Regions from separate parts of the Streptomyces sp. WG7 genome, predicted to be linked through region 1. Evidence: predicted binding sites of a transcription regulator. Region 1 holds the regulator's gene; the other holds the start of a gene.
The links. Region 1 encodes HspR, which represses chaperone genes until heat shock. Its sites were predicted from a motif close to TTGAGNNNNNNNNNCTCAA; they were not measured.
Positions count from the first base shown of each region.

Region 1 (15,892 bases):
GCGCGTACTGCGGGAGGGGGCTCGGGGGCGGGCTCGGGGCTCCCGCTGCCCCACGGAATCCGGGTGGGCCCCCGTGACGGGCCTCGCGCCGACCGCCCGAGGCCCGTCACTCCCGGCCCCAGCCCCGTCCCTGGCCCCGGCCCTCGGCCCCAGCCCCGTCCCTGGCCCCGGCACGCTCAGTACCGCGGATGCACCAGCGTCGACGGCGGCAGGCCGGGGATCCGGGTGCGGGACGCGGCACGGGCGTCCCGGGCCAGGGACCGGGGCGTCAGGGTGCGCGGGCGGGGGGCCGTCGGCTCGAGGCGCAGAGCGGGGGCCGTACGGGCGGCCAGGAGGAAGCCCCACTCGCGGGGGGCGTGCGAGGTGGCGGCCGTACGGTCGGGGCCCGGTGCGAAGCCCGTGTCGCGGGCGTCGACGCGGTAGGGGACGGCCCGCAGACCGGCCGCGTGGAGCGTGGCGTCCACCGTCCAGAAGGCGTCGAGGCGTGCGGAGACCGGACCGGCGTGCACGACCAGCCGCCCGTCAGGGGCGAGCACCCGCCGGAGCAGGCCGTAGAACTCCTGCGAGTACAGCTTCGTGCTGGCCGTGATGCCCGGATCGGGCAGGTCCGAGATCACCACGTCGTACATCGCGGTGGGCGTCGAGCGCAGCCGGCGGAAGGCGTCCGCCGTGATGACGTGGACGCGCGGGTCACCGTAGGCGTGCTCGTTCAGCGCGGACAGGCCCGGGTCGTGCCGGGCCAGCCGGGTCAGCCCGGGGTCGAGTTCGACGACGTCGACGCGGCGCACGTCCGGGTGGCGCAGCACCTCCCGCGCGGCGAGGCCGTCACCGCCGCCGAGGATCAGCACGCGCGCGTGCGTGCCGCTCATCGCGGGATGCACCAGCGCCTCGTGGTAACGCCGCTCGTCGCTGCCGCTGACCCGCAGCCGGCCGTCCAGGAACAGGTCGAGGGGCCGGCCGTCGGCGTCGCCGGTGAGGACCACTTCCTGTACGTCGGTCTGGACGGCCACGCGGACGTCCTGGCCGTACACGGCGTGCCGGGCGGCGCGTTCGAAGTCGTCGGCGAGGACGGTCGCCGCGGCGAGGAGCGCGAGCACGACGACGTTGGCGGCCAGCAGCAGCCAGCGGGCCCGGCGGGTCATGTCCCACCGGAACAGGCCGAGGACCAGGGCGGCGCCGACGAACGCGTTGACGATGCCGGTGAGCAGCGCGCCGGTCAGCTGGCCGAGGAAGGGCAGCAGCACGAAAGGAAAGGCGAGGCCGCCGACGAGCGCGCCGACGTAGTCCGCGGCGAACAGGTCGGCGACCGCGCCACCCGCGTCCTGGCGGCGAACGCGCTGGATCAGCTCCATCAGCAACGGAACCTCGGCGCCGATCAGCACACCGATGGCGAGCGAGAAGGCGACCAGGAGGAAACGCGGTCCGTCCGCCCACAGGCCGCCCCAGCCACCGGTCCAGGCGAAGAGGGCATACAGCACCATCGCGCTGGAGCCGCCGACGAGCGCGAGGACGGCCTCGACCGCGCCGAAGCCGGCCGCCGCGAACCGGCGCAGCCGTTTGGCGGCGAGCGAGCCGAGGCCCATGGCGAAGACCATGACGGACAGGACGACGGACGCCTGGGTGACCGAGTCGCCGATCAGGTACGAGGCGAGAGCGACGAGTTCGAGCTCGTAGACGAGCCCACAGGCCGCGCAGACGAACACGCCCGCCAGCACCAGGAACCGCCCGGTGGCCGGCCGGACGGGCAGCCGCGCCGGCACCCCGGGACCGCCCGGCGCCCCGGGACCGCCCGGGGGCCCGCCGGAGGTGTCCGAGGAGCCGCCGGGGCCGCCGGGGCCGCCGGGGCCGCCCCAGGACGGCGGAGAGCCGGGCGGGGCGGGCGCGTGCGGTTCGATCACGGAGTGACGTTACGTCACTCTCTCACTGCACTTCGTCACCCACACGTGTGAAACTGACGTTCCCATGGGCCACCACAGGTTTATCCCGCCCGGGCGCGGGCCCGAGCCCGCGCCCACCCGCCCCTACCCGCTCACACCCCGGACGGGCTGAGCTGCGACGTCGGCACCCGGACACCCACCCGGGTCCGCGTCGCCACCAGGTGGCCGTCCTGCGGGTAGGCGTGCCAGGTCCGCCAGTGCACCTGCCCCTCGTGCCGCTGCGCCAGCAGCGCGGTGAAGGCGTGCGGGCTGCCGGGGAAGACGCCGGCCAGCCCGTGCGGATGGTCGGCGACCAGGGCCAGCAGTTCCTGGGCGCGTCCGGCGAAGGAACCCGGCGTCAGCACCTCGACCCGGGCGGCGAACTCGTACTCCCAGTCGCCCACCCGCTTGGCGACGCCCAGCGGAAGAGGGGTGCTGCTGCCCGGGATGCAGGCCACCGTCTCCGAACAGCTGCCCTGCTCCTCCTCGAGCAGGACTTGGTGAGAGGCCCCCAGAAGTCTCAACTGCATTTTGGCGCCAGTCAGTTCGAGATCAAGACTGGCGAGCGCGGGCAGCGGCTCGCGCCCCAGGGCCCAGGCGAGATCGGCTGCGCGCGTGTCGGTGTAGGCGGTTTTCAGGGTCGTGAGCATGGATCGGCTCCGCAAGCACACAAGGAGAGGAAGGTGTGGGGCCTGCGCATCCCGAGCACTGCCGGGGATACGGCCCGCTCAGCCCAGTCGGCCGGTCAGGAGGGGGGTCAACAGGTCGTCCGAGGAGCTGCGTTGGTGATGGAGAGGGAATCATGAACTGTGGCGCCACCACAGCGTTTTTACCCAACTTCGTGGCGTTTCCATCCCTCAGGGGGCTCCACAGCTCAACTGTTCAACCCGGGCGCACAACCCGCCCGTGAGGCGTGCGCCGGTGCGTGGCAGCGCCCACCGGGTGTGTTTCCCGGTGGGCGCCTGTGATGGGCGCGGGGCCCGGTCCCAGGAACGGGCCCCGTGTCGGGGATGCGGTTCCCCCTGCCAGAGCTCAGCTGCCCCGTGTCAGCTGCCTCCACCGCATCCGCCGCCGCCCCCTCCCCCGCAGGACGACGACCCGCCTCCGCAGGACGAGCCGCCTCCGCAGGAGTGGCCTGAGTCGTTGCCGCCGGAGGACGAACCGCCGTCTCCCCCGCCGGCCCACCAGCTGTTGCTGCTGCCGCCGCCCGCGCCCGACGACCCCGAGCGCCGGCCCCGTGCCCGGCTCGCGGACGGACCGCTCCGCGCGCCGGAGCTCCGCGCCCCGGCCACCAGCCCGCCGATCACCAGCGCGGCGAACACGATCAGGATGATGCCGATGACCATGGCGTCACCCTCCTTCCACTTCCCGGGCTCGCGCCCGGAGTCCCCCGAAGCAACCCCCCGTTGGGCGCCCCGCTCTCTGTATCTCTGTCTCTGTATGAAGCTCGACGTGGAGCTCGTCGCAAGCTGGTCCAGGTCCGATGCGACCTGGGTCAAGCCCGATCAGGCTCGGCGAAGCTCGAACTTGGTGAAGCTTGGCGAAGCTCATCGCGTGAACGGGAGATGCCCCTCGCCGCCACGCCCCAAAGCAGAGTTGAGGAACTCCAGAGCTTCGGCGCAGGATGACCGCCATGACCCCCATGAGCTCCAGCGCACGCCCCGTCCTCAACCGCCGGCTCGCCGAGTTCGGAACGACGATCTTCGCCGAGATGTCCGCCCTGGCCGTACGGACCGGGGCGATCAACCTGGGCCAGGGCTTCCCCGACACCGACGGTCCCGAGGAGATCCGGGAGGCCGCCGTACGGGCACTGCGCGACGGGCGCGGAAACCAGTACCCGCCGGGCCCCGGTGTTCCCGAGCTGCGTACCGCCGTCGCCGCGCACCAGCACCACCGTTACGGCCTGTCCTACGACCCGGACACCGAGGTCCTGGTCACCGCCGGTGCCACGGAGGCCATCGCCGCCTCCCTGCTCGCCCTGCTGGAGCCCGGCGACGAGGTCGTCGCGCTGGAGCCGTACTACGACTCGTACGCGGCCTGCATCGCGATGGCGGGCGGCACGCGCGTGCCCGTGACCCTGCGCCCGCACTCCACGGACGGGCGTGCGGCCTTCCGGCTGGACCTCGACGAGCTGCGCGACGCGGTCACCGACCGCACCCGCCTGCTCCTGCTGAACACCCCGCACAACCCGACGGGCACGGTCCTGACCCGCGGCGAACTGGCCGCGATCGCCGAGCTGGCCGTGGAACGGGACCTGCTGGTGGTGACCGACGAGGTCTACGAGCACCTGGTCTTCGACACGGCCGAGCACATCCCCCTGGCGAGCTTCCCGGGGATGCGCGAACGCACGGTGACCATCGGGTCGGCCGGCAAGACGTTCTCGTTCACGGGCTGGAAGGTCGGCTGGATCACCGCCGTTCCCGCCCTGGTCACGGCGGTCCGCTCGGCCAAGCAGTACCTGACGTACGTGGCCTCCGGACCCTTCCAGTACGCCGTCGCCGAGGCCCTCGCGCTGCCCGACTCGTACTTCGCCGCCTACCGCGAGGACATGCGGGCCAAGCGGGACCTGCTGGCGACCGGCCTGGAAGAGGCGGGCTTCGGCGTCTACCGCCCCGCCGGGACGTACTTCGTCACCACCGACATCCGCCCCCTCGGCGAGAGCGACGGCTTCGCCTTCTGCCGTGCCCTGCCGGAACGCGCCGGCGTCGTCGCCATCCCCAACGCGGTCTTCTACGACCACCGGGAGGCGGGCGCCCCCTTCGTCCGGTTCGCGTTCTGCAAGCGTACGTCGGTGCTGGAGGAGGCGGTGGGACGGCTGAAGACGCTGGCCGGATGAGCCACGGCGGAACGACGGGAGCCCGGCTCCCCGGAATGCCGGGGGGCCGGGCTCACCCGCGTACGGGACGGACTACTCGCCGTCCTCGTCCGTCGGCTTCTCCGACTCGTTGACCTCCTGCTCGAGGCCGAGCTGCTCCACGAGCCACCGGTCGAACTCGATGGCGGCCCGGACCCAGCTGACCGTCGAGGTGACGAAGTGCTCCAGGCTGACACCCATGCCGATCAGCATCTGGGCCTCGCCGATCAGGCGGACCGTGCCGTCGTCGTGGGTGTGGGAGTACACCTTGGGCCACAGGGTGCGCCGGTTCCAGTCGTCGACCGACTCCAGCAGCTGCGGCTTCTCGTCGATCTGGTGGGACCGGTCGTAGAACGTCCGCACCGAGAAGACCTGCTGGTCACCCTCGCCGCGGAACATGAAGTACGTACGGAACTGCTCCCACGGCGCCGCGAGGTCACCCTCGTCGTCGACGACGTACTTCAGCTCCATCTGGTCGAGGAGCTGCTTCACAAGATCCTGATCCGGGACGACGGGGCCCGCCGGTCCTTGCGGCTGCGGCTCGGGCTGCTTGCCCCCGAAGTTCGGAATCGAGGACGGGTCGATGGTCACCGTGAATTTCCCTTCGTACGGATCTGGCCATCCTCCCCCATGCGGGGAGGGGCGTGGCAAGCCCGCCGGGGGCCTGTCAGCCTTGGGCTGACATGATCCGGCCGGACGGGTGGACGTGCGGCGGACAGAGGCGGGGGCATGAGACGGACACCGAACGCGCCGACGGGGCCCGGAGACGCCGAGGAGGTGCCGCGGGGGCGGACCGGGTGGGGACTGTCCGCGGCGCTCGTGACGCTGTCGGCGCTGGTCCTGCTTCCGTTCCTCGTCGTTCTCGTGGGCCTCGTCCTGTCCGAGTCGGACGACCGGGACGGCGGCGGCCGGGCGTCCGGCGTCGTCCCCTGCTCCGAGGCGCTCGCGTTCGGCGGGGCCACCCTGCCGGACGGCGCCCGGCCGGTCGGCACGTGCACACTCCAGAGCTTCCAGGACACTCATTACAGCGCGGCCTTCCGCATGCCGCGCACGGGTGTCCAGAACTGGCTCGCGCACACCTACCCGGACGCCTCCGGACCCGAGACCGAGTTCTGCGCGGACGACGACGCGGATCTGTGTCTGGATCCGGACTACACGCGGGGTCTGCCGGACGGCGTGGACGCCCACGCCGTCCGGGTGAGCGTGGTGTACGAGGACGCCGGCACCGCCCTGGTGCGGTTCTCCGCGTTCACCGTGTGAGGCGCGTTCACCGCGTGAGCCCGTTCACCGTGTGAGGCGCGTTCACCGCGTGAGCCCGTTCACCGCGTGAGCCCGTTCACCGCGTGAGCCCGTTCACCGCGTGAGCCCGTTCACCGCGTGAGGCGCGGCGGCCCGCCGCCCGCCGGGATGACGGGCCGGCCCCGGCCCGGTGCGACGGACGGACGGGCCGGGCCGGCCCGTCCGCCGCACCGGTTCTACAGCGTCTTCCCGCTCGCCGGCCCCACGATCAGGTCGTCGCCGAAGCGGTCCACGCGGACCGTGTCGCCGTCCTTGATCTCGCCGGAGAGGATCTCCCGGGCGAGCCGGTCGCCGATCGCGGTCTGCACGAGGCGGCGCAGCGGGCGGGCGCCGTACGCCGGGTCGTTGCCCTCCTCAGCCAGCCAGGCCAGGGCCTCGTCGGTGACCTCCAGGGTGAGGCGGCGCTCGGCGAGGCGGCGGGCCAGGGCGTTGATCTGGAGCCGCGCGATCCGGCTCAGTTCCTCCTTGTCCAGTGCCGAGAAGACCACGAGGTCGTCGAGGCGGTTGAGGAACTCCGGCTTGAAGGACGCCCGGACCACCTCCAGGACCTGCCGCTTCTTCTCCGCCTCGCCGGTCGTCCGGTCGACCAGGTACTGGCTGCCGAGGTTGGAGGTGAGGACGAGGATGGTGTTGCGGAAGTCGACGGTACGGCCCTGCCCGTCGGTGAGGCGCCCGTCGTCCAGCACCTGGAGCAGGATGTCGAAGACCTCGGGGTGCGCCTTCTCCACCTCGTCGAGCAGCACGACGCTGTACGGCCGGCGCCGCACGGCCTCGGTGAGCTGGCCGCCCTCCTCGTACCCGACGTAGCCGGGTGGGGCTCCGACCAGCCGGGCGACGCTGTGCTTCTCGCTGTACTCCGACATGTCGATGCGGACCATGGCCCGCTCGTCGTCGAAGAGGAAGTCGGCGAGCGCCTTGGCCAGCTCGGTCTTGCCGACGCCGGTGGGGCCGAGGAAGAGGAAGGACCCGGTGGGCCGGTCGGGGTCGGCGATCCCGGCGCGGCTGCGGCGCACGGCGTCGGAGACGGCCTCCACGGCCTCCCGCTGCCCGATGAGCCGCCTGCCCAGCTCGTCCTCCATCCGCAGCAGCTTCTGCGTCTCGCCCTCCAGCAGCCGACCGGCGGGGATGCCGGTCCAGGAGGCGACGACGTCCGCGATGTCGTCGGCGCCGACCTCCTCCTTGACCATGGTGTCCTTCGCGACCTCCTCCTCGGCCTCGGAGGCGGCCTCCAGGTCACGCTCCAGGGCCGGGATCTCGCCGTAGAGCAGCTTGGACGCGGTGTCGAAGTCGCCGTCGCGCTGGGCCCGCTCGGCCTGTCCGCGCAGTTCGTCGAGCTTCTCCTTCAGCTCACCGACCCGGTTGAGGGACTGCTTCTCCTTCTCCCAGCGGGCGGTGAGGCCGCGCAGCTCCTCCTCCTTGTCGGCGAGGTCGCGGCGCAGCCGCTCCAGGCGTTCGAGGGAGGCGGCGTCGGTCTCCTTGCCGATCGCCAGCTCCTCCATCTTCAGCCGGTCGACGGCGCGCTGGAGTTCGTCGATCTCGACGGGGGACGAGTCGATCTCCATGCGCAGCCGCGAGGCGGCCTCGTCGACGAGGTCGATGGCCTTGTCGGGCAGGAAGCGGGAGGTGATGTACCGGTCGGACAGCGTGGCGGCGGCCACCAGCGCGCTGTCGGCGATCTGCACCTTGTGGTGTGCCTCGTACCGCCCCTTGAGCCCGCGCAGGATCGCGATGGAGTCCTCGACGGTCGGCTCGGCGACCAGCACCTGCTGGAAGCGTCGCTCCAGCGCCGGGTCCTTCTCGATCCGCTCCCGGTACTCGTCCAGCGTCGTCGCCCCCACCATGCGCAGCTCACCGCGCGCGAGCATGGGCTTGAGCATGTTCCCGGCGTCCATGGCGGAGTCGCCGCCGGCCCCGGCGCCCACGACGGTGTGCAGCTCGTCGATGAAGGTGATGATCTGCCCGTCGGAGTCCTTGATCTCGGCGAGGACGGTCTTCAGCCGCTCCTCGAACTCACCCCGGTACTTGGCCCCGGCGACCATCGCGCCGAGGTCCAGCGCGACCAGCCGCTTGTTCTTGAGCGACTCGGGCACGTCCCCCTTGACGATCCGCTGGGCGAGCCCCTCGACGACGGCGGTCTTGCCGACGCCGGGCTCGCCGATGAGGACGGGGTTGTTCTTGGTACGGCGGCTGAGCACCTGCACCACGCGCCGGATCTCCTGGTCCCGCCCGATGACGGGATCGAGCCTGCCCTCCCGGGCGGACGCGGTGAGGTCGGTGCCGAACTTCTCCAGGGCCTTGTACTGGCCCTCGGGGTCGGCGGTGGTCACCCTGCGCCCTCCCCTCGCCTTGCGGAAGGCCTCCTGCAACTTCTTCGCACTGGCACCCTGCCCCTCCAGTACCTCACCGGCCGCGCCGCCCTTCGCGGCGATGCCGAGGAGCAGGTGCTCGGTGGAGAGGTACTCGTCCCCGAGATCCTTGGCGCGGGCCTGGGCGTCGGCGACCACCGCGAGCATCTCACGGCTGGGCTGCGGCGGCGCGACCGTGGACCCGGTCACGCTGGGCAGCCCGGCGACGATGCGCTCGGCGCCGGCGCGCACGGCCGCGAGGTCGGCCTCCACGGCGACGAGCAGGTCGGTGATGTTCTCGTTGTCCTGCCCCTGGAGCAGGGCCAGGAGCAGGTGGGCGGGGGTGAGGTCGGCGTTCCCCTCGGTCACGGCCCGGTTGCTGGCCGCATTGATCGCGTCCCGGCTCCGGTTGGTCAGCTCGGCGTCCACGTTCTGGCTCTCCTCCTCGCGTCGGCCGTCGGCGGTCCGGCCGTGTCTCCCAGTGCTGACTCAGACAACGTACACAAAGTTGAGTCTATTCCACTCAAGGGAAAGAGGCGCGGGCCCCCTCGGCCGGTACCAGGGTCGTCTCGCACGACTGGCGGAGGCGCGACGCGAGGGCCTTTTCGGCCAGGCTCGGAACCATGTGATACCGCGAAATGTCCACGCAAACGACAGCGGCGTCACCGTGTTCAGGTCACGGTGACGCCGCTGCCGGGGGGAAGCACCTGAGCGATCTGTTACGACGGGGGAATCGCGTCAGGCACTGCGGGGGGTGGCCGAGATGGTCCTCACTTCGGGGACCTCCGGCTGCGCGAGCCGGTGGTCCCTCTGGTCCAGGTTCACAAAGATCATTCCGTACCGGATGGCACACCGCACGGGCTGCGGCGCCCCTCGCGGCCGCCGGAGGCACCGGTACGCCCGTACGTCGCCGTCCTCGTCCAGCGTGACGACGACCGGCTCACCGAAGACGGTCACCATCAGGGAGTCACCGGGGTGGGGGACCGCGGTGACCAGGTCGATGAAGTGCCAGCCGGAGCGGTAGGCGGTGGCCATCTCGCGCCGGAAGGAGCGGTCGTCGGGTGGTGTCGTCATGTCACGACCACGCACTGTCGTCCGTGGTGGCTTCTCCGTCCCCGCCGGCGGGCGAGGCGTTCACCATCGCCAGTGACCAGGCGCTGTCCGCTCGAGCGTCACCCTTCTCGACGGAGAGGCCACTCAGTGTTCCGAAGGCCACAACGGCGGAGAAGGCGGCGACAAGCACCGAGCGAAGCATTCTCTTAGACATAGTCGGCTTCGTCCTCACTTGAAGGTCCCCTCTTCCCCCGTCGGATAAGACGATGGCTCATTCAGGCACGTCATGGCCACACAATCGGTGCATCATGTTCCTGCACGTTCAGGACCCTGGGGGGTGGAGACTTGACAACAAATCAGGCCAAAACGATACATCCCCATGCCATTACTGAACTGTGTGAGGAGGGCGGACGCCTCTACTCGAACGCCCTGCGGACCGGACGTATTGCCCGCGGGGAGGCGGAGTCCGTCCCCTGCCTGATGGAGTTCGCGCTCCTCCACCCCGATCCCGACGACGCGAACTGGCTGCTCCCCGTGGCTCCCGCGGTCGCCCTCGCCCGACGGCTGAATCCCATCGAGTACGAGATCTCCGAACGCAGGCGCACCTCGATCGAGCTGGCCGCGGCCTTCGAGCCCTTCATGGCCATCAGCGCCCAGGGCGCGGCACCGACGCACTCGATCACCGTGCTGGAGGGTCTCGACCGCATCAACGCCGCCCTCGACCTGGCCACGGACCAGTGCCTGAGCGAGATGCTCACGGTCCAGCCGAGCGCACGGCACCCCGAGCGCAGGCTCATCGAAGCCCTGGAACGCGACAGGACGCTGATAGAGCGGGGCGTGCGGATCCGGACCCTCTACCAGCACACGGCGCGGTACAACCCCGAACGCCTGGCCTACGTGGACCAGTTCCCGAACGGGAAGGCCGAGTACCGCACCATCGACGAGCTGGTCGAACGCCTCGTCATCTGCGACGAGGCCGTGGCCTTCATCCCCATCCGGGACGACCGGCAGGTCGCCTTGGAGATCCGGCACCCGGGCCTGGTCAGCTACCTGATCAAGGTGTTCGAGTTCATCTGGAGCCGAGCGGTCCCCCTCACCGCCGGCGCCCCCTACGAAACGGCTCCCGACGGCATCACCGACATCCAGCACTCGATCGCCAAGCTCCTCGTGGAGGGCCACGTCGACGAGGCCATCGCCCGCCGCCTGGGCATGAACGTGCGCACGTGCCGAGCCCACATCGCGAAACTCGCGACGGTCCTCGGCAGCGGCAGCCGCGCCCAGCTCGGCTACCTCATAGCCCAGTCGGGGATCCTGGAACAGGGGCAGCAAGGACCCGTGGGAGAGGGCCACCCGTGACCGAGGAGACGTACGACCGGCAGACGGCGGCCGACCCCACCGTCCCGCACCCCGCGCACGGCCCGGAGGACCTGTGCGCCGTGGGGACGGAGGTGTACGTACGGGCCCTGCGGGAAGGACGGCTGCGCGCGTCAGCCGCACAGCCGGCACCCTGCCTCGCCGCTCACGGCCTGCTGCGGCCCGCGCTGGACGACGTGGAGTGGCTGGAGCCGGTGGCACCCGCCGTGGCCCTGCACAGGCTGCTGCGCGCTTCGGAGGACCGCGTCGCCGACGAACGCCGACGGTCGGAGCAACTGGCCGCGACATTCGAACCGTTGATGCGGGTGAGCGGGCGGTACGACACCCCGCCGGCCGACCCCCTGATCACCGTGCACAGCGACAAGGAGCACATCAGCTCCATCCTCGACGCGGCCATGACCGCCGCCACCGAGGTCCTGGCCATTCAGCCGCACAACAGCTACGCACCGTCCAAGACCCGGTACAGAGACGCCGCTCTGCGGCGCGACCAGGACCTGCTGGACCGCGGCGGCCGCATCCGGGCCATCTACCAGCACACCCTGCGCCACGCGCCACCGATCCTCGCGCGCTACGAACAACTCCGCGGTGACGTCCAGGCCCGCACCCTGGACGAGGTCACGGACCGCCTGATCCTCATCGACCGGACCGTGGCCTTCATCCCCGCCAACGAGGACCGCAGCCTCGCACTGGAGGTCCGCCAGCCCGCCCTCGTCTCCTATCTCACCACCACGTTCGACCGCCTGTGGCGCCTGGCCACCCCCATGCACCCGCAAGCCGTCCACCAGCCCACCCTCAACGGCATCACCCCCCGCCAGCGAGCCATAGCCGCACTCCTCATCGAAGGGCACACCGACAACGTCATAGCCGACCGCCTCGGCATGAACGTCCGCACCGCCCGCGTCCACATCGCCAAACTCGCCGCCACCCTCGGCAGCGAGAGCCGGGCACAGCTCGGCTACCTCATCGGACGGTCGGGGATTCTGGACCGGGAACCCTGACGACGGCGGGAGGCGGCGCGCTCCGCGGGGAGCCGTCCAGGCCGGCCTGGGCTATGCGCACCCCCAACTGCGTCCGGCTGGCCGCGCCCAGGGTCTCCGAGAGACGGGCGATGTGGGCACGGGCCGTGCGGACGCTGATGCCCAGCCGTTCCGCGATCACCGCGTCCTGGTGGCCCTCCGCCAGGAGCGCCGCGATGGACTGCTCGCGGTGGGAGATGCCCTCGATGCCGGTGTCGGGGAGGGGGGCGGTCAGGGGGATCGCGAGGCGCCACAGGCGTTCGAAGACCGTGACCAGGTAGGCGATCAGGGCGGGGTGGCGCAGTTCGAGGGCCATCGTGCGGTCGGTGTTGGCGGGGATGAAGGCCACCGTGCGGTCGAAGAGGATGAGGCGGTCGATGACCTCGTCCAGGGTGCGGGCCTCCACCGTGTCGCCCATCAGGTCCAGGTAGTTGAGCAGGCCCTGCCCGTGCCGGGCCACGTGCGTGTACAGGTCCCGCATCCGCACCCCGCGCCCGCGCAGCGCCAGCGCGCGGTGCAGTCCCTCCGACAGTTCGTGCTCACGCCGGATGCCGCCGGGCTGGACGGTGAGCACCTCCGTCGTGCACGCCTGCGTCGCCTCGTCCATCGCCCCCTGGATGCGGGCCAGGCCGTCGAGGACCCGGATCGCCGCGCCCCCGGCCGCGGCCGGCGTCTGGATCTGCCGTCCGAGATCCGCGTACCGCTCGAAGGCCTCCACCGCGGAGCCCACCCGCCGCTGGCTGGCGCTCATCTCGTCGTGGACCCCGCGCAGCAGCCGTGTCATGACCTCCTGCGGGGAGGTCGGCACCAGCCAGTCCATGTCGTCCGGGTCCGGGTGCAGCAGGGCCAGCTCCAGCAGGCAGGGCACCGGCTCGGCGTCCCGGCGCGGCACCCGGCCGCGCCGTACGGCCCGGGAGTACATGCGGTCCCCGGCCGCGCACAGCCGGTCGGCACCGTGTGGATGCTCATCCGCCCCGTGCCCGGCCATCGCCCATCCCACCCCCGGTTCCGGCTCCTTCCGCAGCGCAACTATGCGCGGCCGGGACCGGGTCCGCAACACGGCTCCGCAGGGAACGACGGCCGGAAAACGCTGGTTGCGGCCACTGTGCCCGGCGTGGCGGTGCCGGGCCGGAGCGGACTACTTCAGCCCGATCTCCGCGCAGGCCTCGGCGTACTTGGCGGTGCAGATGTCGGAGATCTTGTAGAAGCCGTCCGCGACGACGGTCTGCTCGATGTTCTCCCGCGTCAGGGCGACGACGGGGACGAGCTGCGCGGGGATGCCCTTGTGGCTGGGGCTGTCGACCTTGTCGCGGGCGAGCGCGTCGAACTGGATGTCCCGTCCCTGGACCCGCGCCACGGCCATCTCCGCGGCGCTCTCGGCCTCCTGCGGGTAGGACTTGTACACGCTCATGTACTGCTCGCCGGTGACGATCCGCTGCACCGCGGCGAGTTCCGCGTCCTGGCCGGTGATCGGCGGCAGGTCGGTGACGCCCGCGTCCTCCAGGGCCTTGATGATCCCGCCCGCCATGCTGTCGTTGGCGGAGTAGACGCCCGCGATGTTCTTCTTGCCGATCTTCTCGATCGCCTCGATCATGTTCGCCTCGGCGTTCTGCGCCTTCCAGTCCTTGGTGTCGAAGGACTGGGCGATCGTCACCTTGCCGGTCAGCTGGGCCAGCGCCCCCGCCTTGAACTGCTTGGCGTTCGGGTCGGTGGGCGAACCGTTCATCATGACGATCTTGTCGGAGCTGTCCGCGTCGCTGCCGAGCGCCTCGACGAGGGAGCGGCCCTGGACCTCGCCGACCAGCTCGTTGTCGAAGGAGATGTAGGCGTCGATCGGGCCCTCGGCCAGCCGGTCGTAGGCGATGACCGGGATGCCGGCGTCCTTGGCCTTCTGCACGCTGTCCCCGATGGACTTGGCGTCGACCGCGTCCAGGACGATCACGTCGACCTTGTCGTCGATCATCTGCTGCATCTGGGCGGCCTGCTTCGAGGGGCTCGCCTCGGCGTTGGCGTACTTGACGTTGCCCTCGTCGCGCGTGAGGTCGGCGATCTTCGCCTTGAAGAAGGGGTAGTCGAACTGCTCGTAGCGCGTGTTCTCCTTCTCCGGAAGCAGCAGTCCCACCGTGATGTCGTTGCCCTTGGTCGGGCTCGCCGCGTCACTGCTCTCCGACGCGTCCAGCGCACCGCAGGCGGCCAGCGAGAAGGTCATCAAGGACGCGGCCACGGATATGGCGATACGACGGGCACGGCTGTTCACTGCGCTTACCTTCCGACACACGGGTGTTGTGGTGACCCAGGTGAGGGAAGCCAACGCTGTCTTCACGAAATCGTCAAGAAGTACTAGACCAATGAGACATCACCGTTGCGAACGGGCCCGGAGGTTCGGTCGAACCTCCGGGCCCGTCACAGCCGTTCTGCCTGGTACGGCCGGTCAGTCCGGGGACTGACCGCGCCGCTTCGGCCGCCACACCACCAGGGCGCTGGTCTGCTGTACCTCTTGGTACGGGACCAGGTCCCGGCGGTACGAGGCGTGCACCGCCGCTTCGCGCTGGCGCATCGCCGACGCCGCGCCGTCGAGGGCGTCCTGCAGCTCCGCCATGCGGGCCTGGAGCGCGGCGACCTGGTTCTCCAGTTCGATGATGCGCTTGATTCCGGCCAGGTTGATGCCCTCGTCCTGCGACAACTGCTGCACCGTGCGGAGCAGTTCGATGTCGCGGGCCGAATAGCGCCGGCCGCGGCCGGCCGTGCGGTCCGGGGAGACCAGGCCGAGGCGGTCGTACTGGCGCAGGGTCTGCGGGTGCAGGCCGGAGAGCTGGGCCGCCACCGAGATGACGTAGACCGGGGTGTCCTCGGTCAGTTCATACGGATTGCGTCGACGACCGTCCATCTCCGTCAAGCTCCCTTCGCGGCCTGGAACAGCTCCGCCCGCGGGTCCTCGTCCGCGGTCGCCTCGCGATACGCCTCCAGCGCATCACGAGCCTTCCCCGTCAGGTCCCTCGGAACACTCACCTCGACGGTGACCAGAAGGTCACCGCGGGTGCCGTCCTTGCGGACCGCGCCCTTGCCCCTGGCACGCATGGTGCGGCCGCCCGGGGTGCCCGCCGGCAGCTTCAGCGTGACGGGCGGGCCGCCCAGTGTCGGGACCCGGACCTCGCCGCCGAGAGCCGCCTCGGCGTAGGTGACCGGGACGGTGACGGTGAGGTTGTCGCCCCGGCGTCCGAAGACGGGGTGCTCCTTGACGTGCACGACCACGTACAGGTCGCCCGCCGGGCCGCCCCGCTCGCCCGGCGTGCCCTTGCCGCGCAGCCGGATGCGCTGCCCGTCGGAGACCCCGGCCGGGATGCGGACCTGCATCGTCCGCGAGGACTTGGCGCGTCCGGAGCCCTTGCAGACGTCGCAGGGGTCCTCGGCGATCAGGCCGCGGCCCTTGCAGTCCGGGCACGGGTCGGTCAGCGAGAAGCCGCCGCCCGAGCCCCGGGCGACCTGGCCGGTGCCGACGCAGGTCGGGCACACGCGGGGCGTGCCGTTCTTGTCGCCGGTGCCCGAACAGGCCTTGCAGGGCGCCTGCGAGGACATCCGCAGCGGGACCGTCGCGCCCTCGATGGCCTCCGTGAAGCTCAGGGTGACCTCGGACTCGATGTCCTGGCCGCGCCGCGGCTGGGTCCGCGTGCCGGTGCCGGGACCGCCGCCGGTGCGGTTGAACAGGCCGCCGAAGACGTCGCCCAGCCCGCCGCCGAAGCCGCCGGCACCCTGGCCCCCGCCCTGGGCGCCGCCTCCGAAGAGGTCGCCCAGGTCGAAGTTGAAGGTGCCGCCGCCCGCGCCCGGCCCCGGGCGGAAACCGCCGTTGCCGAAGAGGGCGCGGGCCTCGTCGTACTCCTTGCGTTTCTTGGGGTCACCGAGGATGTCGTTGGCCTCGGAGATCTCCTTGAAGCGCTCCTCCGCCTTGACGTTTCCCTTGTTGGCGTCCGGGTGGTTCTCGCGGGCGAGCTTCCGGTACGCCTTCTTGATCTCGGCCTCGGTGGCGTCCTTGGGGAC
Region 1 is NZ_JBNGGE010000012.1:80,284-96,175, forward strand. It holds gene ACP4J0_RS15355 (polyamine aminopropyltransferase) at 177-1,898, opposite strand; gene ACP4J0_RS15360 (DUF2617 family protein) at 2,030-2,566, opposite strand; gene ACP4J0_RS15365 (hypothetical protein) at 2,963-3,262, opposite strand; gene ACP4J0_RS15370 (pyridoxal phosphate-dependent aminotransferase) at 3,550-4,752, shown strand; gene ACP4J0_RS15375 (YbjN domain-containing protein) at 4,825-5,361, opposite strand; gene ACP4J0_RS15380 (hypothetical protein) at 5,500-6,030, shown strand; gene clpB (ATP-dependent chaperone ClpB) at 6,246-8,843, opposite strand; gene ACP4J0_RS15390 (hypothetical protein) at 9,153-9,488, opposite strand; gene ACP4J0_RS15395 (helix-turn-helix transcriptional regulator) at 9,852-10,823, shown strand; gene ACP4J0_RS15400 (helix-turn-helix transcriptional regulator) at 10,820-11,839, shown strand; gene ACP4J0_RS15405 (LuxR C-terminal-related transcriptional regulator) at 11,802-12,845, opposite strand; gene ACP4J0_RS15410 (sugar ABC transporter substrate-binding protein) at 12,996-14,114, opposite strand; gene ACP4J0_RS15415 (heat shock protein transcriptional repressor HspR) at 14,289-14,744, opposite strand; gene dnaJ (molecular chaperone DnaJ) at 14,750-15,892, opposite strand, start outside.

Region 2 (15,892 bases), on a different contig from region 1:
CGGATGAGCGAGGAGCAGCGCATCGCGCTCTCCCAGCACGAGGCGGCGGCGCTCGCCTCGCTCGGCATCTGGTTCGAGCTGATCCTCATGCAACTGCTGGTGCGGCACATCTACGACAAGGCCGCGACGAGCGCGCACGTGCGCTACGCGCTGACCGAGATCGAGGACGAGTGCCGGCACTCGAAGATGTTCGCCCGGCTCATCACCCGCGGCGGGACACCGTGGTACCCGGTGAGCCCCCTGCACCAGCACCTGGGGCGCCTGTTCAAGACGATCTCCACCACCCCCGGCTCCTTCACCGCCACGCTGCTCGGTGAGGAGGTCCTGGACTGGATGCAGCGGCTGACCTTCCCCGACGAGCGGATCCAGCCGCTGATCCGGGGCGTCACGCGCATCCACGTCGTGGAGGAGGCCCGTCACGTGCGCTACGCCCGTGAGGAGCTGCGCCGCCAGATGGTGACGGCCCCCAAGTGGTCGCAGGAGTTCACCCGGATCACCTCCGGCGAGTTCGCCCGCGTCTTCTCCGTCGCCTTCGTCAACCCCGAGGTCTACACGAACGTCGGCCTGGACAAGCGCGAGGCCCTGGCCCAGGTCAAGGCCAGCGGCCACCGCCGCGAGATCATGCAGACCGGCTCGAAGCGCCTCACGGACTTCCTGGACGACATCGGCGTGCTGCGGGGCGTCGGGCGGCGGCTGTGGAAGTCGTCGGGGCTGCTCGCGTAGCCACCGGACGGGGCCGCGCCGATTAGGCTGCGGCTCATGACCCCGCAGTCCTCCGCCCCCGCCTACCGCCGGCTCAGCGTCGAGGAGCGCCGCGTCCAGCTGCTCGGCGCGGCGCTCACCCTCTTCGCGCACCGGCCACCGGAGGACGTCTCCCTGGACGACGTGGCCGAGCAGGCCGGGGTCTCGCGGCCGCTGGTGTACCGGTACTTCCCGGGCGGCAAGCAGCAGCTGTACGAGGCCGCGCTCAGGTCGGCCGCCGACGAGCTGCGGCTGTGCTTCGACGAGCCCCGCGAGGGCCCGCTGCTCGCCCGGCTGTCCCGCGCCCTGGACCGCTATCTCGCCTTCGTCGACCAGCACGACACCGGCTTCAGCGCCCTGCTGCGCGGCGGCAGCGTGGCCGAGACCTCCCGCACCTCGTCCATCGTGGACGGGGTGCGCCGGGCCGCCGCCGACCACATCATGAGCCACCTGGACGTCGACGAGCCCGGCCCCCGGCTGCGGATGACCGTCCGGATGTGGATCACGGCGGTGGAGGCGGCCTCGCTGATCTGGCTGGACGAGGGCAAGGAGCCGCCCGTCGACGAGCTGCGGGACTGGCTCGTCGAGCAGTTCCTCGCCGTGCTGACGGTCACCGCCCGCCGCGACCCGCAGAGCGCGGCGTTGGTCGAGGCGCTGGCGGCGGACGTCTGACACCGGCGCACGGACGTCCGACACCGGCGCGCGGGCGTCCGACACCGGCGCGCGGGCGTCCGACACCGGCGCCCGGACGTCCGACACCGGCGCGCGGATCGCTGACACTGGTGCCGTGAAGAGCGAAGACACCCCCTTCGAGGGTGGCCCCATGGACGGGCGGGTGCTGCCCGTGCTGGTCGGGATGACCGGGCACCCGCCGAAGACCTACCGCATCCCCGTGCCGGACCCGGACGGCGGCCCGCCCACCGTGCTCGTGTACCGGCGGGTGCCCCGGGACTCCCGGGGCGGGTTGCGGTTCGCGCGCTGGAAGTACGCGTACGACCCCGAGGGCAAGAAGGGCTCCGGCCGGAAGTGGCCCTGGTCCAAGCCGGACGCCAGGCCGGACACCGATCCAGACGCCACGCCGGGGGGCAAGCCGGACGACGCCCACGGGTGACCCCGTTGCGCCGAACCGCGCACACTCCGCGAGCGGAGTCCCACGACCCGTCACATGCTCGCCGTGCGGAGCGGACGAGCCGCCCCGCGGCCCGGAGGTGATGGCGTGTCAGGAAGGTTTCTGCGTCTGGTGTGCACGGCGGCGGTGACGGCCGGGATCGTTCTCGCGCCGGTGCCCGCCACGGCCGACCCCGACCCCGGCGAGGCCCGGCGCGACCGTTCCGTGGCCGGGCTGCTGACGGACCTTCAGCGGCTGTACCGGGAGGCGGAGAAGGCCACCGAGACCTACAACGGCACCGAGGAGCGCCTGAAGAAGCAGCGCGCCGAGGTGAGCCGGCTGGAGGCCGCGCTGGCCCGGACCCGGCTGTCCCTGCGCGACAGCCGCGGCGCGGCCGGCCGGCTGGCCCGGCAGGAGTACCGCAACAGCGGCAGTCTCTCCCCCTATCTGCGGCTGCTGCTGGCCCGCGACCCGCGGCACGCGCTCGACCAGGGGCATGTGATCGGCCGGCTGGCCCGGCAGCGGGCCGAGACGGTGGGCCGCCTGACCGGAGACGAGCGAAAGGCCGACGAGCTGGCCGAGCGGGCGCGCAAGGCCCTCGACGAGCAACTGGCCCTCGCGGAGCGGCAGGAGCGGCAGCGGGACGAGGTACGCGAAAGGCTGCACGCCGTCGAGGAACTGCTGGCCTCGCTCACTCCCGAGGAGCTGGCCGCGCTGGCGGAGTTCGAGAGCAACGGGATCGCCGAGGCGCAGCAGCGGCTCGTGGAGTCCGGCGCGCTCGGCGACGACGACATGCCCACCGCCGAGGGCGACCGGGCGGTGCGCTTCGCGGTGGAGCAGCTCGGCAAGCCGTACGAGTGGGGCGCGGAGGGTCCCGCGTCGTACGACTGCTCGGGGCTGACCTCCGTGGCCTGGGAGCGTGCCGGGGCTCCGATCCCGCGGACCAGCCAGGAGCAGTGGGCGCGGCTGGAGCACGTGCCGCTGGGTGAGCTGCGGCCCGGTGACCTGGTCGTGTACTTCCCCGAGGCCACCCATGTGGCGATGTACCTCGGCGACGGAATGGTCGTCCAGGCGCCGCGCCCCGGCGCCGAGGTCAAGGTCTCGCCGATCGCCGCCAACCCGGTCCTGGGCGCCGTACGGCCCGACCCCGGCGGGGAGCCGCTGCGGCGGTACACGCCACCGCGGCTTCCCGAGGGGGCGACGGACGGGTCCGACGAGGGGTACGCGGCCGGTTACGCGCCCGCGGCGCCCGAGACCTCCATGAGGTAGCCCTCGGTCTTCGCCGGGTCGTAGAAGAAGTTCTCGAAGTCGGCCGGGTCGTCGAAGCCGTTGGCGAAGCGGTCGGCGACGGGCTGGAGCTGCATGCCGGCGCCGATCAGGTTCAGGACGTGCTCGGGCGGCGGGGCGAGCATGGTGTTCGTCCACTTGGTGACGTGCTGGGCCGTCTCCCAGTAGCGGTCGAAGGTCTGCAGCATCCAGGCCTCGTCGAACTCCTTCTCCCCCTGTTCGAGGATGGAGGCGAGGTAGGAGGCGGCGCACTTGGAGGCGGAGTTGGAGCCCTGGCCGGTGATCGGGTCGTTGGCGACGACCACGTCGGCCACGCCGAGGACCAGGCCGCCGCCGGGCAGGCGGCCGACCGGGTTGCGGACGGTGGGGGCGTAGCGGCCGGCCAGGGTGCCGCCGGCGTCGGTCAGTTCGACCTTGGTGGCCCGCGCGTACTCCCAGGGGAGGAATTTCTCCATGAGTTCCAGGGTCAGGGAGAGATGCTCCGCCGGGTCCTTGACGTCCTTGAAGGCGTCCAGCGGGCCGCCGGGTATGCCCTCCCAGAACAGGATGTCGGCGCGGCCCGAGAGCGTGAAGGTCGGCATGATGAACATCTCGCCGACGCCGGGGACCAGGTTGCAGCGGACGGCCTCCGTCTCCGGGTGCTCCGGGCGCGGGCCCATCCCGTGGACGTAGGCGACGGCGAGGGCGCGCTGCGGCTCGCCGTACGGGGAGCGGGAGGCGTCGCGGCCGAACATCTGCACCAGCTCGCCCTTGCCCGCCGAGACGAGGACGAGGTCGTAGGCGCGGGAGAAGTAGTCCAGGTCGCCGACGGCCGCGCCGTGGATGACGAGCTGGCCGCCGCGCTGGGCGAAGGTGTCCATCCAGCCGGCCATCTTCACCCGCTGGTCGACCGACTGCGCGAAGCCGTCGAGGTGGCCCAGCCAGTCGATCGCGCGCTGCGAGGGGCCCGGGTCGAAGGAGCCGGGGGCCGCCACCGAGACGCCGAGTCCTTCGATCTTCGGGGCCTGGGACTCCCAGAAGTTCAGCTGGAGATCGCGCTCGTGCTGGAGTGCCGTGTGGAACATGCACTGCGTCGACATGACCCGGCCGGTGCGGATCTCGTCCGCGGTCCGGTTGGACATCAGGGTGACCTCGTAGCCGTGCGACTGGAGGCCGAGGGCGAGCTGGAGACCGGACTGGCCGGCTCCGACGACGAGTATCTTCCGCATGCGGTGTTCCGTCTCCTACTCGGGGGTTTCGTCGAGCGCGTGGCCCACGAGGGACAAGAGGGTCTCGATGGCCGAGATCCGGCGGCGCGCGTCCATGATCATTACGGGTATGTGCGCGGGGATCGCCAACGCCTCCCGCACGTCCTCCGCCTCGAACAGCTCGCTGCCGTCGAAGTGGTTCACGGCGACGACGTACGGCAGTCCGCAGCTCTCGAAGTAGTCGAGCGCCGGGAAGCAGTCCTTCAGGCGTCGGGTGTCGGCCATCACGACGGCGCCGATCGCGCCGCGCACCAGGTCGTCCCACATGAACCAGAACCGCTGCTGGCCCGGCGTGCCGAACAGGTAGAGCACCAGGTCGTCGTCGAGCGTGATGCGGCCGAAGTCCATGGCCACGGTGGTGGTGAGCTTGCCCGGGGTGGCGGTGAGGTCGTCGGTCTCCTCGCTCGCCTCGGTCATCAGCGCCTCGGTCTGCAGGGGCGTGATCTCCGAGACGGTGGTGACCAGAGTGGTCTTGCCGACGCCGAAACCGCCGGCCACCACGATCTTCGTGGCTATGGGTGCCCGGGTGCGGTCCGTCTGCCAGGGCTGCACGGGCTCGTCCGTGTCGACGAGTGAGGAGACGCCGTAGGCGGCGGCGTCAGAGACGACGGAGTCCACTGAGCACCCTTTCGAGCAGAGCGCGGTCCGGGCGGCCCGTGCCGTGGCCGGTCCCGGTGCCGTACACACGGATCTTTCCCTGGTCCGCGAGGTCGCTGATGAGCACGCGGACCACGCCGAGCGGCATCTTCAGCAGCGCGGCGATCTCGGCCACCGTACGCATACGGCGGCACAGTTCGACGATGGCCCGCATCTCCGGCATCACGCGGGAGGTGAGGCTTCCGTTCGTCAGTTCCTTGCGCTCCTGGGCGGCTTCGAGCGCGGCGGTGCCGGCCGTGGCGCCGACGAACGTCTCGACGAGCAGGACGTGGCCGAAGCGGGTCCGGCCGCCGGTGAGCGAGTAGGGCCGTACCCGGGCGGGCTTGCGGTCGGCGCCGCGCACGGGGAGGGCCTTGGGGGGCTTCGGGTTCTTCGAGTTCTGCGGGAGCTTGGGGTTCTTCGGACTCTTCGGGTTCTGCGGGTTCTGCGGGTTCCTGCCGGGGCCCTTGCTCATCGGACACTCCCCGCCGACTCTGACTCCAGGGATTTCCGGAGCTCACTGCGGAGTTCGGGAGTCAGGACGTGACCGGCGCGGCCGACGAAGAGCGCCATGTGGTACGCGATGACGCTCATGTCGGCGTCCGCGGAGCCGTGCACGCCGAGCAGCGAGCCGTCACTGATCGACATCACGAACAGGCTGCCCTCGTCCATGGCGACCATCGTGTGCTTCACCTTGCCGAAGTCCACCAGCCGGGCGGCGCCGACGGTCAGGCTGCCGACGCCGGAGACGACGGTGGCGAGGTCGGCGGCCGAACCGCGCGGGCTGGTGCGGCGCACGGTCTGGAGCTCGCGGGCCGCGTCGATGCGTTCCTGGTCGGAGGAGAGCAGGAGCAGGCCGTCGGAGGAGACCACCGCGACCGAGAGGATGCCGGGCACCTCCTCGACCAGGTTGGTCAGCAGCCAGTGCAGATTGCGAGCTTCATGACTGAGTCCGAAGGTACTGGGAGCGGTCAACTGCTTGCCTCCTCGACAGTGCCCCCCGTGGCTTCCTCGGTTGTCCCTGTTGCGGCGTCCGGCGCCTGGTTCCGTCCGGTCCGGTCGGTGATCTCCGCCTCGGCGTCGCGGCGACCGGCCTCCGCCCCCCGGCGGAACCCTCCCAGGCGGCGGCGGAGCGCGTCGGCGTCCACCGAGCCCGCCGTGCGCGGCCCGGGAACCGCCACGGGTGTGCTGATCCTGGGGGTCCGCTTGGGCAGGCCCTTGTCGGTGACGGGCTCGGCCGGTTCGGCGTCGTCGGTGTTCCCGGCGCCCTCGGCCCGGGCGGTGTCCGCGGCCCGCATGGTGCCCTCGGCCCGCGTGGTGTCCTCGGCCGGCGCGCGGTCGTGGGCGTCGGGGCCGATGGCGTAGGGGTCGGGTGTGGACTCCGGTTCGGGTGTCCGGGCCGCCTCCGCCCGTGCCTGCGCCTGCGCCTGCGCCGGCAGCAGGAGGGCCATCGTGGTGTCGTCGGGGAGGTCGCGTCCGGGGACGGCCCCGGCCTCGGGGGCCTCCGCCGCCTCGGGAGCCTTCGCCTCGTCGGTCTCCGTCTTCCGGGCGGGCTCCGGGTCGGCCGCGTCGGCCAAGGCATCGCGGTCATCGGGCGCTTCGGGCGCTTCGGGCGCTTCGGGCGCTTCGGGCTCACCGGACGCCTCGGACGCCTCGGGCTCACCGGACGCCTCGGGGCGAGTGTCCTCCGCCTTTTCGGCTTCGGCCACGCCCGTCTCGTCGGTCCCCTCGGTCCCGTCGTTCCCCTCGGTCCCGTCCGTCCCCTCCGGCTCGTCGGCCTCCGCGCGTCGTACGGACTGTTCCGCCGAGGCGACGAGCGGGTCCGTGTCCTTCTCCACACGGCCGCGCAGGACGTTGGAGTTGGCCTCCGCGTCGGCGCCCGGCAGGGAGAAGGTCCCCGTGCCCTCGGAGGTCGGCAGGGTCGGGACGAGTGCCGCCGGCGGTGCCGCGGCGAGCAGGGTGTCCGGCAGGACCACGACGGCCGCGACACCGCCCTGCTTCTGCTCCCGCAGCCGCACGCGCGCCCCGTGCCGGTGGGCGAGCCGGGCCACCACGTACAGGCCCAGCCCGCAACCGTCCTCGCCCTCCTGGTCGTAGGGCGCGTCGGGGTCGAAGTCGGTGAGGCGGGCGTTGAGGCGCTCGAGGCGCTCGGTGGCCATGCCGATGCCCTCGTCCTGGACGGAGAGCATCACCTCGCCGTTCTCCAGCAGCCAGCCGGAGATCTCGACGGGCAGGTCCGGCGGCGAGAAGGAGGTGGCGTTCTCCAACAGCTCGGCCAGCAGGTGGGAGAGGTCGTCGGCCGCGAACCCGGCCACGTGCGCGTGCGGCGGCAGCGCGGCGATGCGGACGCGCTCGTACCGCTCGATCTCGCTGACCGCGGCGCGGACCACGTCGACCAGCGGCACCGGTCCGGCACTGTGCTGGACGTGCTCGGTGCCGGCGAGGACGAGGAGGTTCTCGCTGTGCCGGCGCATGACGGTGGCGAAGTGGTCGAGCTTGAACAGGGTGGAGAGGCGCTCCGGGTCCTGCTCGCGCTCCTCGAGGCTTTCGATGACCGCGAGCTGCCGCTCGACCAGGCCGAGGGTGCGCAGCGCGAGGTTCACGAAGGCCCCGCCGATGCTCTTGCGCACCACGTCCAGCTGGGCGGCCGAATCGGCGAGTTCGGCGCGCAGTTCCTCGCGGGCGTCGGCCATCTTCTGCCGTTGGCCGACGAGGTGCTTGCGGTCGGCCTCGAGTGTGTTGACGCGTTCGGCGAGCGTGACGGCGTGCGCGTGCAGGGCGTTGACGGAGCGGACGACCTGGGCGAACTCGTCGTTGCGGCCGGTGAAGGTGACGGCCTCCTCGGTCGTCGGGTCCTGAGCGTCCGCCAGCCGGGCCGAGCCGCGGCGCAGCACCGAGAGCGGGCGGGTGAGGGTGCGGGCCATGGCGGTGGCGATGCCGACGGCCAGCAGGATCAGCGCGCCGAGGGCGGCGATCCGGATCTCCAGCGCGGTGACGTCGTCGTCGCGCAACTGCTCCAGGTCCGTGGTGCGCTTCTCGTAGAGGGCGGACTCGGCGCCGCGCATGGCGTCGATGCGGGCGGAGAGCGCGGCGTCCAGCCTCTTGGTGCTGGTCCGGAGGTCGTTGTCGGAGAGCGTCGGCTCGTTCGTGAGGCCGGCGAGGTACTTCTCGGCGGAGTTGATCTCCGGGCCGGCGACCGTGGAGTCGAAGCTGTCCCGCGCCTCCTTGGGCGCGCCCTCGCGGAAGTCGGCGAGGGCCGCGTCGGAGCGCACCCGGGCCTGCTGGGCGGCGGCGGCGAGCGCGTCGCGCTGCTCGGTGTCGGCGTCCGAGGACGTGGTCGTCTCGGTCGGCAGACCCGTGATCGGGTCGATGACGGTCTCGGTACTGCTCGGCACGTTCAGGGCGGCGAGCAGCAGGCCGCGGGTGGCGGAGGCCTGCTGGACCGCGGTGTCCAGTTCGGCGAGGGCGTACGCCCCGGCGCCCGCGCGGGGCGGCATCTGCTCGGCCAGCTCCTCGGCCAGCGCGTGGAGTTCGGCGATCGCCTCCGAGTACGCCTCGTGCGCCTGCAGAGCGGTGCTCTTGCCGGTGAGCGCCGCCCGGCGCAGTGCCGCGACGGCGTCGAGGTCCTCACGCAGGGAGGCGGGCGTGTCGGTGTCGGCGCGCAGCTCCTCCACCTGCCGGTCGACGCGGGCGCTGCGCTGCTCGGAGGGCGCCTTGGACTTCGGGCGGCCGGCCGCGATGTAGGGGGTGACCTCGTCGCGCTCGTCGGCCAGGGAGTGGGCGAGGGTCAGCGCGCCCTGGGTCCGCTCGGCGAGCGTCACCAGTTCCTGGGAGTCGTGCAGTTGTCCGGAGGCGGCCACGACCGACGGTGCTCCGGCTCCGGCGACGGCGGCGGCCACGACCGCCGCGGCGACGATGAGGCGGTTGCGTACGTGGGTCGGACGCCCCTTGCCGACGGGGGCCTGGGGCGGCGCCGGGGTGGAGGTACCGGGGGTGCGCTCCGCGCTCCCCGCGGGGGCCGTCTGCTTGCCTGTGCGACGAGGCCGCGTCTTCTGCACCGGTGCTCGCATTCCTGACTCGTGTACCCGTGGGCCCGGGTGGCGCTCCGTCAACTGGCCGGTCGGCGCGTGCGCCCTCCGCCACGCTCTGGGCTGTCCCCAGGCCGCCGACTGCGCGTCGGACGGGGTGACCGCGTGAGCGGGGCAGGCCCCCCACCGGTTCCCGACCCTCCCAGTGCCGGTGGGCGGTGGGCGTGCATCATCCGACCCGCCACCCGAAGGAGTGAACCTCGGACGGGAGTTGGTGGGCAAGTTCCCCCGGCTCGCCCGGCACGCGCGCGCGGCGCGCCGGTTGGACGTCCGGGACGGGCGGTGGCACTATGTGCCGCCGCGCATTGCCGGAGTACGGAATTCCACCCTAAATCCGGCGCCTGACCTGCGCCGCTGCGTCGATCCCGGGGAACTTGCCCACCTCTTGCGGACACGGTGAAGGGGTCGTGCAGACTGGCCGGATGCGCACGGAACTCGTCTCGGAACCCGGCCTCGCCGACCACCCCAACGAGGACTTCGCGAGCGTCGGACTACCGGCCTCGGGGCAAGGGGGGTCACTCGTCGTACTGGACGGCGTGACACCGCCGCGGACCGGAACGGGCTGTCTGCACTCCGTGCCCTGGTTCACCGGGCGCCTCGGCGGAGCCCTGACCGAACTGACCGTTTCACTCCCGGATGTTCCCCTCGCCGAAGCCCTGTCGCGTGCCATCGCCCGTACTTCGGCGGCACACGCGGAAACCTGTGACCTTTCTCACCCGCGGACTCCGCAGGCAACCGTGGTCCTGGCCCGCTGGTCCCCCGCCGCCGTCGAGTACCTGGTCCTGTCCGACTCGGCCCTGCTGGTGGAGGCCCCCGACGGCGGGGTCGCGGCGGTCCTGGACGACCGGCTGGCCCGGCTGCCCCGCTCGGCTCTGGCGACGGACGCGCTGGTGGACGCGGGCTTCCGCAACAAGGAGGGCGGCTTCTTCACGGCCGCGGCCGACCCGGCGGTGGCGGCGCGGGCGGTGACGGGGGTGCTGCCGCGCGGGGAGGTGCGGACACTGGCGGCACTGACGGACGGAGCAGCGCGGTGGGTGGAGACCTTCCGGGAGGGCGACTGGACGGACTGCCTCGCGCTGGTGCGCAAGCAGGGCGCCCAGGCACTGGTGGACCGGGTACGGGAGCTGGAACGCGCGGACGCTGCGGGGTGCCGGGAGTTCCTCGGGCGCGGCAAGGCGCACGACGACGCGACGGTGGTGTACGCGGAGCTCTGAACACCGGGGGTTCGGGGGCTCCGGCTCCGCTTCTCGCCGGGGACCGCGGCTCGGCTTCTCCGCCGGGGGCTTCGGCCCTGCTTCTCCGCCGGGGACCGCGGCTCAGCTTCTCCCGCCGGGGACCGGGGACTTCGGTCCTGCTTCTCGCCAGGGGCTTCAGGCCCTGCTTCCCGCCGGGACTTGAGGCCCTGCAGGCCCTGCTGCTCGCCGAGGGCCGCGGCCCTACTTCTCCATCCCCCGGTTCAGTTCGTGCAGCAGCCGGGCGAGTTCCGTCACCTCACGCGGGTCCCAGCCGGCGAGCCGCCCGGCGTACCGCGCGCGGCGGGCCTCCCGCACCCGGCTGACGCGGGCCTGGCCCTCCGGGGTCAGGGTGACCAGCCAGGCGCGGCCGTCGGCGGGGTCGGGCTCCCGGGCGACGAGGCCGAGGTCCTCCAGGGCGCGCAGCTGGCGGGACATCGTCGCCTTGCCGACGCCGATGTAGGCGGCGAGCTCCGTGGCCCGCTGCCCGCCGCACTCGCCGAGCCGTACGAGGAGGCCGTACGCGGACGACTCCAGGTCGGGGTGGACCTCCCGGGCCATCTCGCCCTGGCTGGCGCGGGCCCGCCGGAGCAGGACCGTCAACTCCCGCTCCAGTGCCAGGAACTCCGGTTGGTTCACACCACTGCCGGACACTTCGGCTTCGACTCCTCGACCGCCGCCGTTCCCGTCTTCGTGCACGTCAGCCCCTGCCTCGATTTTCCCGGTCCTGAAAGTTTCCGCCACGGGCGGTCATCACCGCAGCTCGGCAAGTATTTCGCAGGCTTAGACCACCGGAAGCTGCCGGTCCCTCTTCCCACCCCCGTTCTACGTGCGTAGCGTCTCCTGCGGAACCCCGGGTGGCATGCTCACGCCACCCACGGGATCCTCTCCCCACCCACGCATCCCCCACCGAGCACCACCGAGCCATCGGAGGCACGTCATGCCCGTGCACAGATCCGGATCGGCCCGCGGGCGGCGCTTCGCCGTCACCGGGGTCCTGCTCGCCGCGTTCTCCCTGCTGTTCACCCTCCCCGCACACTCCTCGTCGGCCGCCGACACCCCGCCGCGCGGCTCCGCCCACATGGGCATGGGCGTCCTGGAGCACGACGGGCGGCACGGCACACCGGTGCCGGGCGGCGCCACCCAGACGGAGGGCGTCGACGTCTCCAGCCACCAGGGCAACGTCCCCTGGTCGACCCTGTGGAACAGCGGGGTCAAGTGGGCCTACGTCAAGGCCACCGAGGGGACGTACTACGAGAACCCCTACTTCGCCCAGCAGTACAACGGCTCGTACAACGTCGGCATGATCCGCGGCGCGTACCACTTCGCCACGCCGGACACGACGAGCGGCGCCGCCCAGGCCAACTTCTTCGTCGACAACGGCGGCGGCTGGTCCCGCGACGGCAAGACGCTGCCGGGCGCGCTGGACATCGAGTGGAACCCGTACGGGGCCACCTGCTACGGCAAGACGCAGAGCCAGATGGTCTCCTGGATCCGGGACTTCCTGAACACCTACAAGGCCCGCACCGGCCGCGACGCCGTGATCTACACGGCCACCAGCTGGTGGACCCAGTGCACGGGCAACTACGGCGGTTTCGCGGTGAACAACCCGCTGTGGGTCGCCCGGTACGCCTCCACCGTGGGCACGCTGCCGGCCGGCTGGGGCTACTACACGATGTGGCAGTACACCTCGTCCGGGCCGACGGTCGGGGACCACAACAAGTTCAACGGGGCCCTGGACCGGGTCCGGGCGCTCGCGAACGGCTGACGCTCCCGGCGCGTACGGCGAAGGCCCGGACTCCGCGCGGAGTCCGGGCCCTTCCCTTCACTCATCCGGCCACGCGTCCTCCCCCAGTGCTCAAAGCCTGGGAGGTACCCCCATCGCGGCGACCGGAACCTCCGGCTCCGCACCGCTCGTCGCCGGTGCGAGGGCCAGCTCGAGGACCTGGCGGACGTCGGAGACGGCGTGGACGTCGAGCTTGTCCAGTACCTCAGCCGGGACGTCGTCCAGGTCGGGCTCGTTGCGCTTGGGGATGATCACCGTGGTGATGCCCGCCCGGTGCGCCGCGAGCAGCTTCTGCTTGACGCCGCCGATCGGCAGCACGCGGCCGGTCAGCGAGACCTCGCCGGTCATCGCCACGTCGGTGCGCACCAGCCGGCCGGAGAGCAGCGAGGCCAGCGCCGTCGTCATCGTGATGCCGGCGCTCGGGCCGTCCTTCGGGACCGCGCCCGCCGGGAAGTGGATGTGCACGCCCCGGTCCTTCAGGTCGGCCACCGGCAGCTCCAGCTCGGCGCCGCGGCTGCGCAGGAAGCTCAGCGCGATCCGCGCCGACTCCTTCATCACGTCGCCCAGCTGACCGGTCAGGGTCAGGCCCGACGCGCCCGTCTCCGGGTCGGCCAGCGACGCCTCGACGTACAGGACGTCGCCGCCCGCGCCGGTGACCGCGAGGCCCGTGGCCACGCCCGGCACCGAGGTGCGCCGCTCGGCCGGTTCCTGGGCGGACTCGGGCACGTGGTGCGGCCGGCCGATCAGGGCGCGCAGGTCGCCGTCGGTGACGGTGAAGGGCAGCTCGCGTTCGCCCAGTTCGTGCTGGGCCGCCACCTTGCGCAGCAGCCGGGCGATGGACCGCTCCAGGGTGCGTACGCCTGCCTCTCGGGTGTACTCGGCGGCCAGCTTGCGCAGCGCGCCCTCGTCGACCGTGACCTCGTCCTTGTCGAGCCCGGCGCGCTCCAGCTGGCGCGGGAGCAGGTGGTCGCGGGCGATGACGATCTTCTCGTCCTCGGTGTAGCCGTCGAGGCGGACCAGCTCCATGCGGTCGAGCAGGGCCTCCGGGATGGCTTCGAGGACGTTGGCCGTCGCGAGGAACACGACGTCGGACAGGTCGAGCTCGACCTCCAGGTAGTGGTCCCGGAAGGTGTGGTTCTGGGCGGGGTCGAGGACTTCGAGCAGGGCGGCGGCCGGGTCGCCCCGGAAGTCCGAGCCCACCTTGTCGATCTCGTCGAGGAGCACGACCGGGTTCATCGACCCGGCCTCCTTGATCGCCCGCACGATCCGGCCGGGCAGGGCGCCGACATACGTACGCCGGTGGCCGCGGATCTCCGCCTCGTCGCGGACGCCGCCGAGGGCGACGCGGACGAACTTGCGGCCCATCGCGTGGGCGACGGACTCGCCGAGGCTGGTCTTCCCGACCCCGGGCGGGCCGACGAGGGCGAGTACGGCACCGCCGCGCCTCCCGCCGACGACGCCGAGCCCCCGGTCGACGCGCCGCTTGCGCACCGCCAGGTACTCGGTGATCCGCTCCTTGACGTCGTCGAGGCCCGCGTGCTCGGCGTCCAGTACGGCCTGGGCGCCCCGGATGTCGTAGGCGTCCTCGGTGCGGACGGTCCACGGCAGTTCGAGGACGGTGTCGAGCCAGGTGCGGATCCAGGAGCCCTCGGGCGACTGGTCGGAGGACCGCTCCAGCTTGTCGACCTCCTTGAGCGCGGCCTCGCGGACCTTCTCCGGCAGGTCGGCGGCCTCGACGCGGGCGCGGTAGTCGTCGGACTCCTCGCCCTCCTGCTCGCCGTTGATCTCGCGCAGTTCCTTGCGCACGGCCTCGAGCTGACGGCGCAGCAGGAACTCCCGCTGCTGCTTGTCGACGCCCTCCTGGACGTCCTTGGCGATGGTCTCGGCGACGTCCTGCTCGGCCAGGTGGTCGCGCAGCTGCTGGGTGGCGAGCCTGAGGCGGGCGACCGGCTCGGCGGTCTCCAGGAGCCGGAGCTTCTGCTCGGTGGTGAGGAAGGGCGAGTAGCCGGAGTTGTCGGCGAGCGCGGAGACGTCGTCGATGGCCTGCACCCGGTCCACGACCTGCCAGGCGCCGCGCTTGCGCAGCCAGGCGGTGGCGAGTGCCTTGTACTCCTTCACCAGTTCGGTGACCTGGCCGGGCAGGGGGTCGGGCACGGTGTCGTCGACGCGGGTGCCCTCGACCCACAGGGCGGCCCCGGGTCCGGTGGTGCCGGCGCCGATCTTCACGCGGTCCCGTCCGCGGATCAGGGCGCCCGGGTCGCCGTCGGCCAGCCGGCCGACCTGCTCGATCGTGCCGAGGACGCCGGTCGTGGCGTAGGTGCCGTCGACGCGCGGGACGAGCAGGACCCGGGGCTTGCCCGGCTCGGACCTGGCGGCGGCCTGGGCGGCCTCCACCGCGGCCCGTACCTCGGCGTCGCTCAGGTCCAGGGGGACGACCATCCCGGGCAGCACCACTTCGTCGTCGAGCGGCAGCACGGGCAGGGTGAACGGTGTGAAGGCGTCGGACTCAGCAGCCATGATCTCCCCTTCGGCATTCAAGTTGAGTTACACCGACTCAATGAAAGCGAGTCCTTGATTGTTCCCCCCAGCGTGTTCGCTCTGAGCGATCAAGAAGCGGAGGCTCCTCGTCCGCTCCGCCCCCCGGTCCCCGCAGGCGAGAGCGCGGCCGGACCCCACGGCATTCCCCCTGCCAGGCGGCCGGGCCCCACGGCATTCCCCCTGCCAGGCGGCCGGACCCCACGGCATTCCCCCTGCCAGGATGGGTCGATGCCCATCACTTCCCATGACTCCCACGACCACGGCATCCCCGAAGTACTGGACCGTCGCGAGGGCCCGCACGGCGAGGTCGTCCTGCGCCGGCACGGGGCACTGCTGCAGATCATCGCGAACGGCTGCTTCCTGATGGACACCTCGGACGGGCGCTCGGAGCGGCGGCTGGTGGACGCGGCGGCCGACGCGCTCGCCGCCTCCGACGCCCTCGCCGGCCGTGCCGTGCGGAACGCTCCGCACCTGCTCATCGGGGGACTCGGGGTCGGTTTCTCACTCGCACACGCGGCCGCCGACCCGCGCTGGGGCCGGATCGCGGTCGTCGAACGCGAGCGCGCCGTCATCGACTGGCACCGGGGCGGCCCGCTGGCCCCGCTGTCCGCCGAGGCACTGGCCGACCCCCGCACCGAGATCGTGGAAGCGGATCTGGTGCGGTACGTCAATGAGACTTCCGACACGTACGACGCCCTCTGCCTCGACATCGACAACGGCCCCGGCTGGACCGTCACCGAGGGCAACGACGGGCTCTACGCACCGCCCGGACTGGCGGGCTGCGCACGGGCGTTGAGGCCCGGCGGAGTGCTCGCCGTATGGTCCGCGCAGCCCTCTCCGGAATTCGAAGAAACCTTGCGTAATGCCGGGTTCCAGCAGGTGCGTACCGAAGAGATCCCCGTTGCCCGGGGCGTTCCGGACGTCGTCCACCTCGGCGTCGGACCTGGATAGCAAAGGCGCGGTGAATCCCCGTACGCTGCTGACCTGACGCGGTCGTTCAAGCGTCGATCGCAGTCATGCGCAGACGAGGAATCACCCCACTGATTCCGGTAAGCACACCTCAGGGGCGGGCGATGGAGCAGACACAGACCTCCCACAACGGCACGGCGACGGCTACCCCGGGCGCCCAGCGCCGGGTGCTGGTGGTCGAGGACGACCAGACGATCGTGGACGCCATCGCGACCCGCCTGCGCGCCGAGGGGTTCCTGGTGCAAACGGCGGGCGACGGT
Region 2 is NZ_JBNGGE010000016.1:130,631-146,522, forward strand. It holds gene ACP4J0_RS18710 (AurF N-oxygenase family protein) at 1-723, shown strand, start outside; gene ACP4J0_RS18715 (TetR/AcrR family transcriptional regulator) at 760-1,413, shown strand; gene ACP4J0_RS18720 (hypothetical protein) at 1,529-1,852, shown strand; gene ACP4J0_RS18725 (NlpC/P60 family protein) at 1,958-3,118, shown strand; gene ACP4J0_RS18730 (styrene monooxygenase/indole monooxygenase family protein) at 3,082-4,344, opposite strand; gene ACP4J0_RS18735 (GTP-binding protein) at 4,360-5,001, opposite strand; gene ACP4J0_RS18740 (DUF742 domain-containing protein) at 4,982-5,494, opposite strand; gene ACP4J0_RS18745 (roadblock/LC7 domain-containing protein) at 5,491-5,994, opposite strand; gene ACP4J0_RS18750 (sensor histidine kinase) at 5,991-9,089, opposite strand; gene ACP4J0_RS18755 (protein phosphatase 2C domain-containing protein) at 9,530-10,321, shown strand; gene ACP4J0_RS18760 (MarR family winged helix-turn-helix transcriptional regulator) at 10,544-11,038, opposite strand; gene ACP4J0_RS18765 (lysozyme) at 11,280-12,107, shown strand; gene lon (endopeptidase La) at 12,198-14,642, opposite strand; gene ACP4J0_RS18775 (spermidine synthase) at 14,892-15,614, shown strand; gene ACP4J0_RS18780 (response regulator transcription factor) at 15,737-15,892, shown strand, end outside.
Region 2: the regulator HspR is predicted to act here: its motif matches at 14,665-14,683, upstream of lon (endopeptidase La).